3 regions of the Citricoccus sp. SGAir0253 genome follow, and region 2 is predicted to be linked to each of the others. Evidence: predicted binding sites of a transcription regulator. Region 2 holds the regulator's gene; each other region holds the start of a gene.
The links. The regulator LexA, encoded in region 2, represses DNA repair genes until DNA is damaged. The targets are predictions, from matches to a motif close to TCGAACANNTGTTCGA.
Positions count from the first base shown of each region.

Region 1: a site for LexA is predicted at 2,194-2,209, ahead of E7744_RS05820 (Rv2578c family radical SAM protein). Genes of this name have one in related genera too.
Region 3: a site for LexA is predicted at 1,798-1,813, ahead of E7744_RS04200 (HNH endonuclease signature motif containing protein). Genes of this name have one in related genera too.

Region 1 covers NZ_CP039424.1:1,278,496-1,283,529, forward strand. The annotation lists gene E7744_RS05810 (MFS transporter) at 1-402, opposite strand, end outside; gene E7744_RS05815 ((deoxy)nucleoside triphosphate pyrophosphohydrolase) at 578-982, shown strand; gene E7744_RS05820 (Rv2578c family radical SAM protein) at 1,012-2,184, opposite strand; gene E7744_RS05825 (DUF4157 domain-containing protein) at 2,500-2,919, opposite strand; gene pheS (phenylalanine--tRNA ligase subunit alpha) at 3,130-4,227, shown strand; gene pheT (phenylalanine--tRNA ligase subunit beta) at 4,234-5,034, shown strand, end outside.
Region 2 covers NZ_CP039424.1:2,322,343-2,327,376, reverse strand. The annotation lists gene E7744_RS10250 (ATP-dependent DNA helicase) at 1-974, shown strand, start outside; gene E7744_RS10245 (hypothetical protein) at 1,095-2,168, opposite strand; gene lexA (transcriptional repressor LexA) at 2,228-2,869, opposite strand; gene E7744_RS10235 (LysM peptidoglycan-binding domain-containing protein) at 3,183-3,542, shown strand; gene E7744_RS10230 (histidinol-phosphate transaminase) at 3,622-4,740, shown strand; gene E7744_RS15835 (Ig-like domain-containing protein) at 4,821-5,034, shown strand, end outside.
Region 3 covers NZ_CP039424.1:904,357-909,390, reverse strand. The annotation lists gene rpsI (30S ribosomal protein S9) at 238-735, opposite strand; gene rplM (50S ribosomal protein L13) at 770-1,213, opposite strand; gene E7744_RS04200 (HNH endonuclease signature motif containing protein) at 1,851-3,542, shown strand; gene E7744_RS04195 (Flp family type IVb pilin) at 3,893-4,078, shown strand; gene E7744_RS04190 (TadE/TadG family type IV pilus assembly protein) at 4,229-4,672, shown strand; gene E7744_RS04185 (TadE/TadG family type IV pilus assembly protein) at 4,669-5,034, shown strand, end outside.

The DNA.
Region 1 (5,034 bases), 1.0 Mb from region 2:
GGGCAGGCCGGAGAGGAAGCGGGCCAGCATCATGGTGCCGAAGTCCGGGGCGAGCAGGCTGCCGGCGTGGCCGGCGACGAACAGCCCCATCAGCCACAGGGCCGAGGTCCTCCGGTCCACGCGGGCCAGGCCGGCCGCGAGCAACGGCGCGCCGACGACCACGCCCAGGGCGTACGTGGAGATGAGGATGCCGCCCGCGGGCAGGTCGACGCCGAGGTCCTCGACCGCCTGGGGCAGCAGCCCCATGATCGCGAACTCGGTGGTGCCGATGGCGAAGCCGCCCAGGGCGAGCGCCAGGATGCCGGGCAGCATGCGCCGGGGCCGGGGGGCCGGCCCGGCCGGCGGGGCGGGAGTGCCCGGGGTGGAGGAGGCGGCGGGGCGGGAGGCGGGGGAATCGGGCACCGGTCCAGACTACGGCCGTGGCCGGGGTGCGGCCCGCCTAGGATCGGGGACCATGAGCGAGATCACGGACCCCACCACGCCGCCCCTCCCGGCCACGGCGCCCCGGCCCGCCCCGGGCCCCTCGGCCGACGGGCTCCCGACGGAGTCCGGGCCGGCCGGGGGACGGCGACCGGTGGTGGGGGCGGCCCTGCTGGACCGGCTGGAGGGACCCTCCCGCCTGCTGGTCGCGCGGCGCAGCTCCCCGGAGTCCCTCGCGGGCCTGTGGGAGTTCCCCGGGGGCAAGGTCGAGCCGGGCGAGGACCACCGGGCGGCCCTGCGGCGCGAGGTCCGCGAGGAGCTCGGGGTGGGCATCCGGCTGGACCGGGAGGTGTCCGCCGACCACCCCGAGGGCTGGCTGCTCGGCAACGGTGCGCGCATGCGGGTGTTCACCGCCGTCATCGAGGACGGTGAGCCCCGACCCCTGCAGGACCACGATGTGCTGGAGTGGCGGGGCCTCGAGCGCGGGACGCTCCAGGACCTCGAGTGGATCCCGGCGGACCGGCCCATCGTGGACGCCCTCGTGCGCCTGCTCCGCGGCTGAGGACGCGACGGCCGGGAACGCGCGGCCGCTCAGAACAGGGCCGCCTGCGCCTGTCCGTCGGGGTGTGTCCGGCCCGCCGGACCGGCCCGTCCCGGGCGCCCGGGGCGGTCGCCGACGGCGGACGATCCGGCCGGTGATCCGGTCCGGGGGGCGGCCGGCGTTCCCGGCGGCCGCTCGGGAGCCGGACGACCGGGGCCGTCCGGCCGGGTGAGCCGGTGCGCGCCGCCGTGGTCCAGCCCGTGGCGTCGGGCGGCCGCGCCGGCCCGCCGTCCCAGGGCACTGCGGTAGGAGGGGGCCGCGTAGGCGCCCCGGGCGTAGAGGCTGCGGTAGCCCTCGAGCAGCTCCGGGTGCTCGGCGGCGATCCAGTCCAGGTACCACTGCCGCGCGCCGGGGCGCAGGTGCAGGGCCCCGGCCAGCACGGACCGGGCCCCAGCGCCGGCGAGGACCGCCATCAACTCCTCCAGCTGCCGCTCGGAGTCCGTGAGCCACGGCAGCAGGGGCATGGCCATCACGGTCACCGCGGCACCGGCGGCGGCCAGCCTCTCGATCAGCCGCAGCCGGGCGGCCGGGGCGGGGGTGCCGGGCTCCACCCGCTCGGCCAGGCGCCCGTCGAGCATCGCCAGGGACACGGAGACGTGGACGGGCACGTGGCGCGAGGCCTCGGCCAGCAGCTCCAGGTCCCGCCCCAGCAGGGTGCCCTTGGTCAGGATGGAGAACGGGGTGCCCGTGTCCGCGAGGGCCCGGATGATGCCCGGCATCAGCCGGTACCGGCCCTCCGCCCGCTGGTACGGGTCCGTGTTGGTGCCCAGGGCCACCGGCTCGTGCGCCCACGAGGGCCGGGACAGTTCGCGGCGCAGCACCTCGGCGACGTTGACCTTCACCACGATCTGCCGGTCGAAGTCCACTCCCGCGTCCAGGTCCAGGTACTCGTGGGTGCCGCGGGCGTAGCAGTACCGGCAGGCGTGGGTGCACCCGCGGTAGGGGTTGACGGTCCAGCGGAACGGCATGGACGAGGAGTCCGGGACGCGGTTCAGCGCGGACTTGGCCACGACCTCGTGGAAGGTGATCCCGGCGAACTCCGGGGTCGTGATGGAACGCTGCAGGCCGGAGAGCGGCAGCAGGGCGGCGGGTGCGGCTGGAGTGCCGCCGCCGTCCTGGCCGGTCCCGTCCCCGGCCTGCAGTGCCTGCGCTTCCCATCGCATGGCGTTGATTAGAACACATGTACGAATACGGCTGCAAGGTGCCACCCTGTCCTCGGTCCCGTCGCCACCCCAGCGGCCGACCCGCGGCGGACCGGCGCCCGTCGGCGTCGCCCACCGGACTCCCGCACCCGCCCGACGCCGTCCGGGGCCCCGGTCGCCGTCGCCGTCCCGGGCCTAGGGTGGGGGCATGGTCCCCTCCCGCGACCCCGCAGCGGCCCCCTCCCGCGACCCCGCGGCGGCCCCCGCCCGCCGCACCGGGCGCCCCGCGCCTCCCGTCCCGCTCGGCGCCGGACCCGCGCGGTCCTGCGGAGGGGCTCAGGCGGCGCGGCGCGGCCAGCGCACCGGGCGCTCGCGGTAGCCACCGGCCGCCAGCCCCGCGTGCCGCTCGAAGGGATTGCGCGAGGCGGCGTCGCCCGTGCGCAGTACCGACCAGCCCACCCCCAGCAGGTACAGCGGCAGGAAGGGCACCCCGGCGCACCACGCGTACTGGGTCGCGTGCCGGGACTCGTGCGCCAGCAGCCGCGCCGTGGGCGCGGTGCCCGGCCGCAGCAGGACCGTGTTGCCCACGGTGAAGGCCCCGCCGTCCGGGAAGGCCCACCGGTAGCCGGAGGCCAGCAGCAGCCCGTCCGGGCCCCGGCGGACCGTGCAGCCGGCGGCGCGGGCCAGGGCCAGGCCCAGCGGGGTGGACAGGTTGGCCGCGTTCCACGCCCGGCGCAGCGCCAGCGCGGCCGGCAACCGGTCCGGCGACCGGCTCGACCTGCGGGCCGACCGACGCGCCGGCCGACGGCCCCGCGGGCGGGACGGGGACCGAGGCGGTGGGGGCGGCGGAACGCTCATGACAGGAGCCTAGGCGCCGGGACCGGTCCACTAGACTGGCCGGGGCCTCCCGCGCGGACGGCCCCTCCCGTGTCCCCATCCACCGCAGCATGAAGGTCGTTGCCCGCCATGACGGAAACCCCCCAGGACCTGGCCGAACGCCCGGTCGATCAGCCGGACGGCACCGCCCCGGAGATCTCCCCGGCCGACGAGGCGGCGGTGAACGCCGCCGTCGAGAGCGCCCTGCGCGCGTTCGAGGCCGCCACCGACCTGGACGGGCTCAAGGCCGCCCGGCTGGCCCACACGGGGGAGAGGGCCCCGCTGACCCTGGCGAACCGCGCCATCGGCAAGCTGCCCAAGGAGCAGAAGTCGGTGGCCGGCAGGCTCATGGGCTCCGCCCGCAAGGCCATGGAGTCGGCGCTCGCCGCCCGCACCGCCGTGCTCGAGGAGGAGCGCGCCGCGCGGCTGCTCGTGGAGGAGACGGTGGACGTCACGGCGGCCGTGCGCCGCCGGCGCGTCGGCGCCCGGCACCCGCTGTCCGTGCTGCAGGAGCGCGTGTGCGACATCTTCGTCGGCATGGGCTGGGAGATCGCCGAGGGCCCCGAGGTCGAGTCCGAGTGGTACAACTTCGACGCGCTGAACTTCGAGCCGGACCACCCGGCCCGGGAGATGCAGGACACCTTCTTCGTGGACCCGCCGGAGTCCCACCTCGTGCTGCGCACCCACACCTCCCCGGTGCAGATGCGCGCCATGCTCGAGCGGGGCACGCCGACCTACGTGCTGTGCCCGGGCCGGACCTTCCGCACCGACGAGCTCGACGCCACGCACACCCCCGTGTTCCACCAGTTCGAGGGACTCGCGGTGGACGAGGGCCTGACCATGGCGGACCTGCGCGGCACCCTGGAGTACTTCGCCCGGCAGATGTTCGGCCCCGAGGCCCGGATCCGGCTGCGCCCGAACTACTTCCCCTTCACGGAGCCCAGCGCCGAGATGGACATCTGGCACCCCGGCGCCAAGGGCGGTCCCCAGTGGATCGAATGGGGCGGCTGCGGCATGGTGCACCCCAACGAGCTGCGCGCCGCCGGCATCGACCCGGAAGTCTACTCCGGCTTCGCCTTCGGCATGGGCGTCGAGCGCACCCTGATGTTCCGCAACGAGGTCCCGGACATGCACGACATGATCGAGGGCGACGTCCGCTTCTCCCAGCACTTCGGAATGGAGATCTGATCACCCATGCGCATCCCGCTGTCATGGCTCCGTGAATACGCGCAGGTCCCGGCGGACGCCACCGCCGAGGACGTCATGGCCGACCTGGTGAGGGTCGGGCTCGAGGAGGAGGACGTCCACCGTCCGCTGGACGGGCTCTCCGGGCCGATCGTCGTCGGCGAGGTCCTGGAGATGGTCCCCGAGCCGCAGTCCAACGGCAAGACCATCAACTGGTGCCAGGTCCGGGTGGCCCCCGAGGGCGCCCCCCAGCCGCTCACCGGGGAGGGCATCGACCCCTCCGGCGTCCAGGGCATCGTGTGCGGCGCCCACAACTTCCAGGTGGGGGACAAGGTCATCGTGACCCTGCCCGGTGCCGTGCTGCCCGGGGACTTCCGGATCTCCCCGCGCAGCACCTACGGCCACGTCTCGGCCGGCATGATCGCCTCCGCGCGTGAGCTCGGCCTCGGCGAGGACCACGACGGCATCATCGTGCTCTCGCGCCTGGGCTTCTCCCCGGAGAACGGCAACGACCCCGAGCCGGGCACCGACGTGGTCGAGCTGCTGCACCTGGACGACGAGGCCGCCGAGATCAACGTCACCCCGGACCGCGGCTACGCCTTCTCCATCCGTGGGGTGGCCCGCGAGTACGCCCACGCCACGGGCACCGCGTTCACCGACCCGGCCTCCCTCGTCACCGTCCCCGAGGCCGACGGCGCCGGGTACCCGGTGCGGCTCGAGGACGGGTCCCCGATCTACGGCGTGCCCGGCTGCGACCGCTTCGTGGCCCGCACGGTCACCGGGATCGACCCCACCCGCCCCACCCCGCCG
Region 2 (5,034 bases):
TGGCCCGCTCCCGCCTCCAGGAGGTCCTCGAGGTGGCCGAGCGCATGCTCGGCACCACCCCCGAGGCCGAGTACCCGGAGGTGCTGTGGGCCTCCCGCCCGGGCCGCTTCGAGCCGGGGACCGGCTGGGTGCCCGGGGACGAGACGGCGGCGCCGATGCTCTCCGTCGCCCCGCTGTCCGTGGCCGGCCGGCTCCGGGATGGGCTGTTCGGCCAGGCGACCACCGTGCTGACCTCCGCGACCCTCGCCGTGGGCGACTCCTTCGACCCCGTGGCCGGGGCCCTCGGGCTGCTAGGGGAGGGGGCGCCCCGGTGGACGGGCGTGGACGTGGGCAGCCCGTTCGACTACCCGCGCCAGGGCGTGCTCTACGTGGCCCGGCACCTGCCCCGCCCCGGGCGCACCGCCGCACCGGAGTCCTACGACGAGCTCGAGGAGCTGCTGCGGGCCTCCGGGGGCGGGGCGCTGTGCCTGTTCTCCTCCCGGCGGGCCGCGGAGGACGCCGCCGCGGAGATGCGCTCCCGGCTGGGGTCCGCCCCCGAGGTGCTGTGCCAGGGGGACGCCACCCTGTCCGCCCTCGTCCGCCGGTTCGCCGCCGAGCCGGACACGTGCCTCTTCGGCACCATGAGCCTGTGGCAGGGCGTCGACGTGCCGGGCCCCTCGTGCCGGCTCGTGGTGATCGACCGCATCCCGTTCCCCCGGCCGGACGACCCCCTCGGCACGGCCCGCTCCCGGGACGTCAGCCGCCACGGGGGCAATGGGTTCATGGCCGTCTCCGCGACCCACGCGGCCGTCCGCCTGGCGCAGGGCGCGGGGCGGCTCATCCGGACCGCCACCGACCGCGGCGTCGTGGCCGTGCTGGACCCGCGGCTGGCCACCGAGCGCTACGGCGGGTTCCTGCGGTCCACGCTGCCCGACTTCTGGCCGACCACGGACCCCGCCGTCGTGCGCGGCGTGCTCGGGCGGCTGCGCGGCTGAGGGACCGGGCGGCCCCGGGGCTGCCCCCGACGGGGCGTCCTCGACGGGGTCTCGACGCGGGACGGTCTCGACGCGGGACGGTCTCGACGCGCGCGGTGCCGTCAGGCGGGCGCGGTGCCGTCAGGCGGGCGCCGCGGCGGAGAGCAGCTCGAGGGACTCCACGGTGCGGATCCCGCGCCACTCGTGGCCCTGGGCCGGGCACCAGGCCGGCCAGTCGACCGTCCAGCCGCCGTCCGCGTGCTGGCCGCCGGCGACGCGCTCGAGGTCGGCGGCCAGCTGCGCGGCCGTGAAGACGGCCCCGGCCGCCCCGCCCGCAGCCCCGATCGGCCCGGAGCCGTCCGGTCCCGACCGGGGGTCCGTGCCGGACCAGGGATCCCCGGCGAAGTCCCACGGGCGTAGCCGCTCGCCCTCCGCCCCGCCCGCCACGGGCAGGCCGCCGTCCTCCCCGAGCCGCTCGCGCAGCCGCGCCAGGTCCGCCCGGACCGCCTCGGCGGCCCGGACGCCGGGACCCGCGGAGGCCGCGGCGGAGGGGAACGCGCGTGGGGCGGGGTCATCGGGCGCCGGGCTCGCCGTCGCGGGGAGCGCGGGCGGGGCGTCGGCCCCGGGCGCGGAGGCGGACGCGCCGAGCACGGCCAGCTCGGCGGACAGGAACCGCAGCGCGTACTTGACCTCGTAGGCGGGCAGCGGCGCCGGGCCGCCCAGGCGTGCGTGGCACCACGCGACGGCCGCCTCGGACCAGCCGCCGGTGAAGCCCGTGCGCAGCGCCGCCGCGGCGAAGCCGAACGTCAGGAGGGAGCCGGCGGGGCCCGGCTCGACCCAGGGCGCCCGGGGCCAGGGCCGGGACGGCTCGGTCATGAACGGCAGGGACCCGTCGAGGCCGGACGTGGCGGCGGCCCACTCGAGGCCGGTGCGGACCCACGGGTGGTCGGCCAGCCCCCAGCCGGCCAGCAGGTCCAGGGCGGCCAGGGTGGACAGCGGCTCGCTCAGCGGGGACCGGAGGTCCGGCTCGAGCCCGTGCCCGAAGCCGCCGTCCGGGTTGCGGTAGGCCCCCAGCGCGGCGAGGACCCCGTCCTGGTCCCCGCCGTGGAGCAGCAGGTCCACCCGCCGGCGCTCCAGCAGCCGGGCATGGGTGAACACGAAGCGCTCGGCGTCCGCGACGCGCACGCCGGTCGGGAAGGGACGGTGGTTCCTCATCGGATCCTCCTCCGTTCGTCATCGACCCGGGCACGGTGCGTCCCCGTGCCGGGCCCCGGTCAGAGGGAGCGCAGCACGGTGACGACCTTGCCCATCACCGTCGCCTCGTCCCCCAGGATCGGCTCGTAGGCGGAGTTCTGCGGCAGCAGCCAGGTGTGGCCGTCCCGCTGGCGGAAGGTCTTGACGGTGGCCTCGTCGTCCAACAGTGCGGCCACGATGTCCCCGTTCTGCGCGGCGTGCTGGCGCCGGACCACGACCCAGTCGCCGTCGCAGATGGCGGCGTCCACCATCGAGTCGCCCGAGACGCGCAGCATGAACAGCTCGCCCTCGCCGGTGAGCTGCCGGGGGAGGGTCATGACGTCCTCGACCTGCTGCTCGGCCAGGATGGGGCCGCCGGCGGCGATGCGGCCGACCAGCGGCACGGGCACCCCGTGCCCCTCGACGGCGCCCGTGTGCAGCGTGGCCACCGGCGCCGGCGCGGCCTCCGGAGCACCGCCGGCAACGGGCCGGCCGTCCTCGTCGAGCAGGACCTCCATGGCCCGCGGCCGGCCCGGGTCCTTGCGGATGTAGCCCCACTTCTCCAGCTGCCCCAGCTGGTGGGTGACGGAGGACAGGGACGCCAGGCCCGCGGCGTCGCCGATCTCCCGCATGGACGGCGGGTAGCCGTGCTGGGCGATGGCGGACCGGATCGAGCCCAGGATGACCCGCTGGCGGGGGTGAGGGGACGCGCCGCGGTCGGGGACGGGGCGTCTGGCGTGGGCAAGGGGTTCCGGGTGGCCATGCGTGGGTCCGTTCTTATCGTGTCCGTGGGGCCGACTGGGCTGTGCCGTGGCCGTCCCGCCGGGCGGCGTCACGCCACGTCCTGCCCCCGATGCTACGGGAGGAGACGGCCGGATTCAAAGGTATGTTCGAACTTTCGCTTGGCGTGTCTCGAACATGCGTGCTAGACATGGCAACGAGGAACTAGAACACACGTTCGATCAGCCCGCTCGCCGGGCGGAGAGGCAGGAGAGCATGAGCACTGCAGCATCGATCGGGGTCCCCGTCCACCGCGTCGCCGGGTTCCGCCTGAACCGCCGCGGCCGCCTCCTGCTGCTCGGGCTGCCCGTCATCGTGCTGGCCGTGCTGGCCGCGGCCGCCGCCGTGTTCTTCGGCGCCCACGCCGTGGCCCCCGCGGCCGCCTCGCCCGAGCGCTCCGCCCCCGCCCTGCGGTCGGTCACCGTGGACTACGGGGACACGCTGTGGTCCCTGGCCGGTGAGGCGGTCCCGGAGGGTCCGCGCAACGAGACCATCCTGCGCATCGGCGAGCTCAACGACCTCTCGGGCCCGGACCTGCAGCCGGGGCAGGTCCTCTTCGTCCCGGCCGCGGGCTGACCCCCGCCGCCGGCCTCGGCGGCGTAAACCGGCGAGACCGGAGCGGGGCGTGGCCGCGGCCGGTCCTAGACTGGACCGGGTGAGCACCGACGATTCCCTGTCCAGCCAGGAGGCCCTGGCCGCCCTGCCCCTCCGCGAGAACCTCCGCGGGCTGAGCCCCTACGGCGCGCCCCAGCTGGACGTGGCCGTCGCGCTCAACACGAACGAGAACACGCATCCCGTGCCCCCGGAGGTCGTCGAGGCGATCACGGCGTCCGTGGCCGAGGCCGCCGTCACCCTCAACCGCTACCCGGACCGGGAGTTCACCGAGCTGCGGAAGCGCCTGGCCGAGTACCTGGGGCATGGGCTGTCCGCGGACAACCTGTGGGCCGCCAACGGCTCGAACGAGATCCTGCAGCAGCTGCTGCAGGCCTTCGGCGGCCCCGGGCGCAGCGTGCTGTCCTTCCCGCCGACCTACTCGATGTACCCCCTGCTCGCCGCCGGCACGGACACCGCCTACGTGGCCGGGGAGCGGGGTGAGGACTTCTCCCTGACGGCGGCCTCCGCCGCGGCCCAGGTGAGCGAGCACCGCCCCCACGTGGTGCTGCTGTGCTCCCCGAACAACCCGACGGGCACGGCGCTGGGACTGGACGTCGTGGAGGCCGTCTACGAGGCCGCCGAGGCCTTCGATGGCATGGTCGTGGTGGACGAGGCGTACGCCGAGTTCGCCCTGGCCGGGACCCGCTCCGCGCTGACGCTGCTGCCCGGCCGCCCGCGGCTCGTGGTCACCCGGACCATGTCCAAGGCCTTCGCCCTCGCGGGGGCACGCCTGGGCTACCTCGCCGCGGCCCCGGAGGTCACCGACGCCCTGCGCCTCGTGCGGTTGCCGTACCACCTCTCCGCCGTGTCCCAGGCCACGGCCAACGCCGCCCTCCAGCACTATGACGTCCTGCTGGAGAACGTCGAGGACATCAAGGCCCAGCGGGACCGGATCGTCACGGGCCTGCGCGAGCTCGGACTGTCCCCGGCGATCTCGGACTCGAACTTCGTCTTCTTCGGCGGACTGGACGACTCGCACGCCGTCTGGCGGGGCCTGCTGGAGCACGGCGTGCTGGTGCGCGACGTCGGCATCCCGGGGCACCTGCGCGTCACCGCCGGCACCGAGGCGGAGACGACGGCGTTCCTCACCGCCCTGCGCGAGGTGCTCCACCGGTCCTGACGTGGCAGCATGCCGGGCCGGGCCCGTAGACTGGGAGGGGCCCTCGCGGGGAGGGGCCCGAAGTCTGTGGGGGGAGGGCCGTGGCACGGCCGGACTGGAAGCGCGCGTACACGGCACCGGTGGCCTTCACGGCGGTCGGAGCGCTCGTGGTCACCGGTGCGATGCTCCACCCGGGCTTCCAGGCGGCCGAGATGGACCTGCATGACGGCGGCATCTGGGTCACCTACGAGGACGGTGGGTACGTCGGCCACCTGAACCACCCCTCCCGGACGCTGGACGGCGGACTGAGGCCCC
Region 3 (5,034 bases), 1.4 Mb from region 2:
TCCTCACGCCGCCGGCTGGTGTGAGCCAGCACTTCACCATGGCCCGCGACGGGCAGGTCCTCAAGGCCCGGCATGGCTCCATGGACCCCGTCGGGGCCCGGACACGGCGGAACCCCGCGGCCCGGTCCGTCGAGGACCGGACCACGGGGTTCCGTGGGCCGAGGGCGGCAGGCGGGCCGCCGCCGTCGGGACCTTCCGGCGCGGGATGCCAGGCACCCGCACCGGAAGGGTGGAGGATCAGCGCTTCGAGAACTGCGAGGCCTTGCGGGCCTTCTTGAGGCCGGCCTTCTTGCGCTCGATGACGCGCGGGTCGCGGGTCAGGAAGCCGGCCTTCTTGAGCGCCGGACGGTTGTTGTCCCGGTCGATCTCGTTCAGGGCACGGGCCACGCCCAGGCGCAGGGCGCCGGCCTGGCCGGAGGGGCCACCGCCGGAGATGCGGGCGATGACGTCGTAGGCACCCTCGAGCTCGAGGAGCTTGAACGGGTCGTTGACTTCCTGCTGGTGCAGCTTGTTCGGGAAGTAGGTCTCCAGCGCGCGGCCGTTGATGGTCCACTGGCCGGAGCCCGGGACCACGCGGACGCGGGCGATGGCCTGCTTGCGGCGGCCCACGGCGGCACCGGCGACGGTGAGGGCCGGGCGCTCGGTGACGGCGACGGCCTCGGCGGCCGGGGCGGACTCGGAGGTGTAGCTGGTCAGCTCCACTTCCTCGGTCGACTCATTCTCGTTGAGAGTCATGGTTCTCCTTGAAAGACTTGGGGTGGCTGACCCGTTACTGGGCGACCTGGGTGATGTCGAACGTCTTGGGCTGCTGGGCGGCGTGCGGGTGCTCGGCACCGCGGTACACCTTCAGCTTGTGCAGCTGCTCGGCGGCCAGGGAGTTCTTCGGGAGCATGCCGCGCACGGCCTTCTCCACGGCGCGGACCGGGTTCTTCTCCAGGAGCTCCGCGTAGGAGACCGAGGAGAGACCGCCCGGGTAGCCGGAGTGGCGGTAGGCGCGCTTCTTCTCGAGCTTGGCGCCGGTCAGGGCCACCTTCTCGGCGTTGATGATGATGACGAAATCGCCCATGTCCATGTGGGGGGCGAAGGTCGGCTTGTGCTTTCCGCGCAGCAGCGTTGCGGTCTGGCTGGCAAGACGACCCAGCACGACGTCGGTGGCGTCAATGACGTGCCACTGGCGGTCGGCGTCGCCGGGCTTGGGAGTGTACGTACGCACGGTGTTTGCCTTCGTTTTCGGTGTCGGTTACAGCGACCTGGCCGTGGGGCGTGAGTCCTCGGCGCGGGCACTGACGTTCTTCGGTGCGCAACCGGCACACCAGGTGAGGGCTGATGTGAGGCCGGGTCCGAAAGCTTCCCGGCGGCGCCCCGGGCGTGAGCGGCCATGCAACCAGGCCACCCGTGGGCGCAGCGGATCCGGGAAAGGACACGCACAACGAAGGTCCATACTACCGGTTCGGCCCGGAACCGGCAAAGCAACCGGCAAGGCGCCGGGCCCGACGGCGGCCGTCCCGGCCCGTGCGGGCGGCGGGGGTAGCGAGGGCGCGGAGGGGATACCGAGAGGCCGCGGAGGGCTTCGGAGCGGCTGTGGAGAGGCGACCCGGGCCGATCCCGGCCGGGCCCCGGCGGCCATCGCCCGGCAACGGGCGGGCGCCGGTCCGTGCGGATTCCCGACAACACCCCGCCAGCACCCTCCCCGGGTCCCGCAGGCCGCTCCTGCACAGGAACCTCTTCTGGGCGTGTCATCCACAGACTTCGCGAACCCCTGTCGGCGCCGCACGGGCAGTGCTGAGATGGTCATATTCGAACACATCTTCGATCAATGGTCCGGACAACAGCGCGGAGGGGGCAGCACGATGACGATCCAGCACACGCCGCCGTTCGACGTCCCCGAGGTTCCCCATCTGGACCGGCTCCCGCTGGAGGACCTCATGCGCCTGGCCCACGAGGCCACGCGATCGCTCACCCGGAGGCTTGCCTCGACAGCGTCGCTCCACGAGCTGTCGCCGGCGCCACGGCCGGAGGAGGCCGCAGCCGACTGGGGCGCCATGCTTCCCACGGACGGCGGGAAAACCACAGCCGGCGAGACCCACCCCACCCCCCTCGCTGCGACGGAGGGAGCGGCATCGTTCACGCTGCCCGTCCTGCACCATGCCCTCGAGTCCGTGGCCCGGTCGATCGCGGCGGCGCAGATGTCCCTGGCGCGGCACACGTCCGAGGTCTTCGAGGTCCCCGCCACACGGTCGCGGCTCCTCGGGCTGCCGGAGGGCAAGACCGCCTTCCGGGACACCGCGGACTACCTCCGGGGCATGCTCCGCATCGACACCTCCGAGGCGAAGCGGCGGCTCCGGCACGCCGACGTGCTGTGCGCCTCTCGGGTGCTCACCGGGGAGGCGCTCCCCCCGCAGTTGCCGGAGTTGTCGGCGGCGGTGCACGCCGGCACCCTGGACCGCGCCGCCATCGACCACGTCCGGGGAACCGTCGCCGAGGCCCGGCGGATCGCGACGCGGGCGGAGGCCGACCCGGAGGTCGTCGAGCGGCTGATCACCGAGGGCGAGGCCACGATGGTGGACCAGGGCCAGGCCATGGAGCCCGCGATGCTGCGCCGGGTGTGCCACCACTGGCTCCGGTGGTTCGAGGCCGCCGTGGACCCGGACGGCACGGAGCCCACGGACCTGGACGCGCCCCGCGAGCAGGGGCTGGTCTACAAGGGCCGCCGCAACGGCTTCCACCACTGGCTCCTGGCCGCCAACGACGCCCAGCACGAGACGCTTCGGACCGTCGCCGAGGCCGCGAACAACCCCCGCGCGCGGCAGGGCCATGAGGAGGCCCCCGAGGCGGAGGAGGTTCCCCCGGCGGGAGGCGCCGCGGGGCCCGTGGACGAGTCCGCGGGGAACGGACCATCAGCGAACGGGCCTGCAGACACCGCGCTGGACCCGCGCTCGCGGCATCAGAGGTCGCTGGACGGACTCATCGCCTGCCTGTCCGCCGGCCTGTCGGTGGCCGACAGCAAGGCCCTGCCGTGGACCGGTGGGACGCGTCCGCAGGTGGCCGTCACGATCGACTACCGGACCCTCCTCGGCGACCTCGTGACCGCCGGCGCCGCCTCGGCCGAGGACCTGGCCGGCTTCGAGTCCTCGGCCACGTTCACCGGTTCCGTGCACCCCCAGCTGATCCGCACGCTGGCCTGCGATGCCGACATCCTGCCGGTCGTGCTGGGGGCGGAGGGGCAGGTCCTCGACGTCGGCCGGGCCCAGCGGCTCTTCCCCGCACGGCTGCGGCAGGCGATCGCCGCCCGGGACGGCGGCTGCGCCGCCCCGGGATGCTCCATCCCCGCGCCGTGGTGCGACGTGCACCATGTGCAGTACTGGGAACGCGGCGGCCCCACCTCCGTGGACAACGGGGTACTCCTGTGCAACCACCACCATCACGCGGTGCACGCGGGGGCCTGGGAGATCGAGATGGACTCGGGGCGGCCATGGTTCATCCCCGCGCCCTACCTCGACCCACAGCAACGGCTTCGGCGCAATCGCTACTGGCGACGATGACGGCGCCGGCCGCCGGCCGCCGAGCTGCTGGAAGTCCCGGTCCTTGAGGTTGTGCCCTTGAGTCTTGAGGTGGGCCCGGGCCCTTGAGGATCGGCGCCCGTAGTTCAGCGTTTCCCCAAGGATGCGCACCGGTGACGGTCAGCGGTCCCGCAAGACACTCGACGTTTCGCAGGGGATCTTCAGGCTTCAAGCAAGAATGCCCATTTCCCGAGACACGAGAATGTGATTCGCCTTACGCTCGAAATGTCCCCAAGGACAGCACGGTAAGAGCCCACCGACTCACCTGAACAGACGATCGACCGGCGCTCTTCCCCGTCCATCACCGCAGTACCTGTCTCAAGGAGAATCCCATGCAGCACTTCCTGACCTCCCTGTTCGCCATGATCAAGCGTGACGAGGAGGGCGCCACCGCGGTCGAGTACGGCCTGCTGGTCGGCCTCATCGCAGTCGCCATCGTCGCCACCCTGCTCCTGCTCGGCCCCGAGCTGAACGACATGTTCGATCGGGTCCTCGACTCCCTGACGCCGATCGCGTGATCACGGATCCGCGGAGCTGACACAGCCCACCGCGTGAGGGGGCGGCCGGCAGCACATCGCCAGGCCGCCCCTTCTGCGTTGGTCCCGCCGACGATCCCCCGGCACCCAGCCTCCGCCGTTCATGAGTCCATCCCCAGACTTGGAGCGAGCATGACCCCGCAGCCCCGTCCCGTCTCACCGGGTTGCACCGCCGCCGAGGAGCGCGAGCGCGGTGCCGCCGCCGTCGAATTCGCGCTCGTCGTCCCGGTGCTCCTGGCCATCGTGCTCGGCATCATCGAGTTCGGCATGATCTTCAACGCCCAGATCCAGGTGACCGCCGCGGCCCGCGACGCGGCCCGCGTCGTCTCCATCACCGACGAACCGGCGACCGCCATGGGCGACGCGGTCAACGTCGCCCTGGCCTCCGCTCCGACGGTGCCCATCGCCCCCGCGAGCGTCAACATCGCCGTGGTGCCGGCCGGGACGGCGGCCAACCCCTGCCCGGCCGGCTCCGAGGTCACCGTCACCATCAACCACTCCGTGGACTCGCTGACCGGCCTCTTCGGTGCGGCCACGCCCCTCACCGGCACGGGGGTGATGAGATGCGGCGTGTGACCTCCCGCCTCGGCCGGCGCCTCCGCGACGAGGAGCGGGGAACCGTCTCCGTCCTCACGGCGTTCCTCATGGTCGCCCTGCTCGGGTTCACGGCCATCGTCGTGGACGTGGGCCTGCTCTACTTCGAACGGGCCCAGCTCCAGAACGGCGCCGACGCCGGCGCGCTGGCCATCGCCCAGGACTGCGCCTTGGGTACCTGCCCGGGCGACCCGCAGGGCCTCGCCATCGAGATGGCCAGCGACAATGCCAACGACGACGACGCCACCGCCGACCCCCCGCAGATCGACCTCGGCGCCGGCCGCGTCCGCGTGACGGCGGCCACCCCGGCGGACAATCCGCTGGCGCTGGCGTTCGCCCCCGTG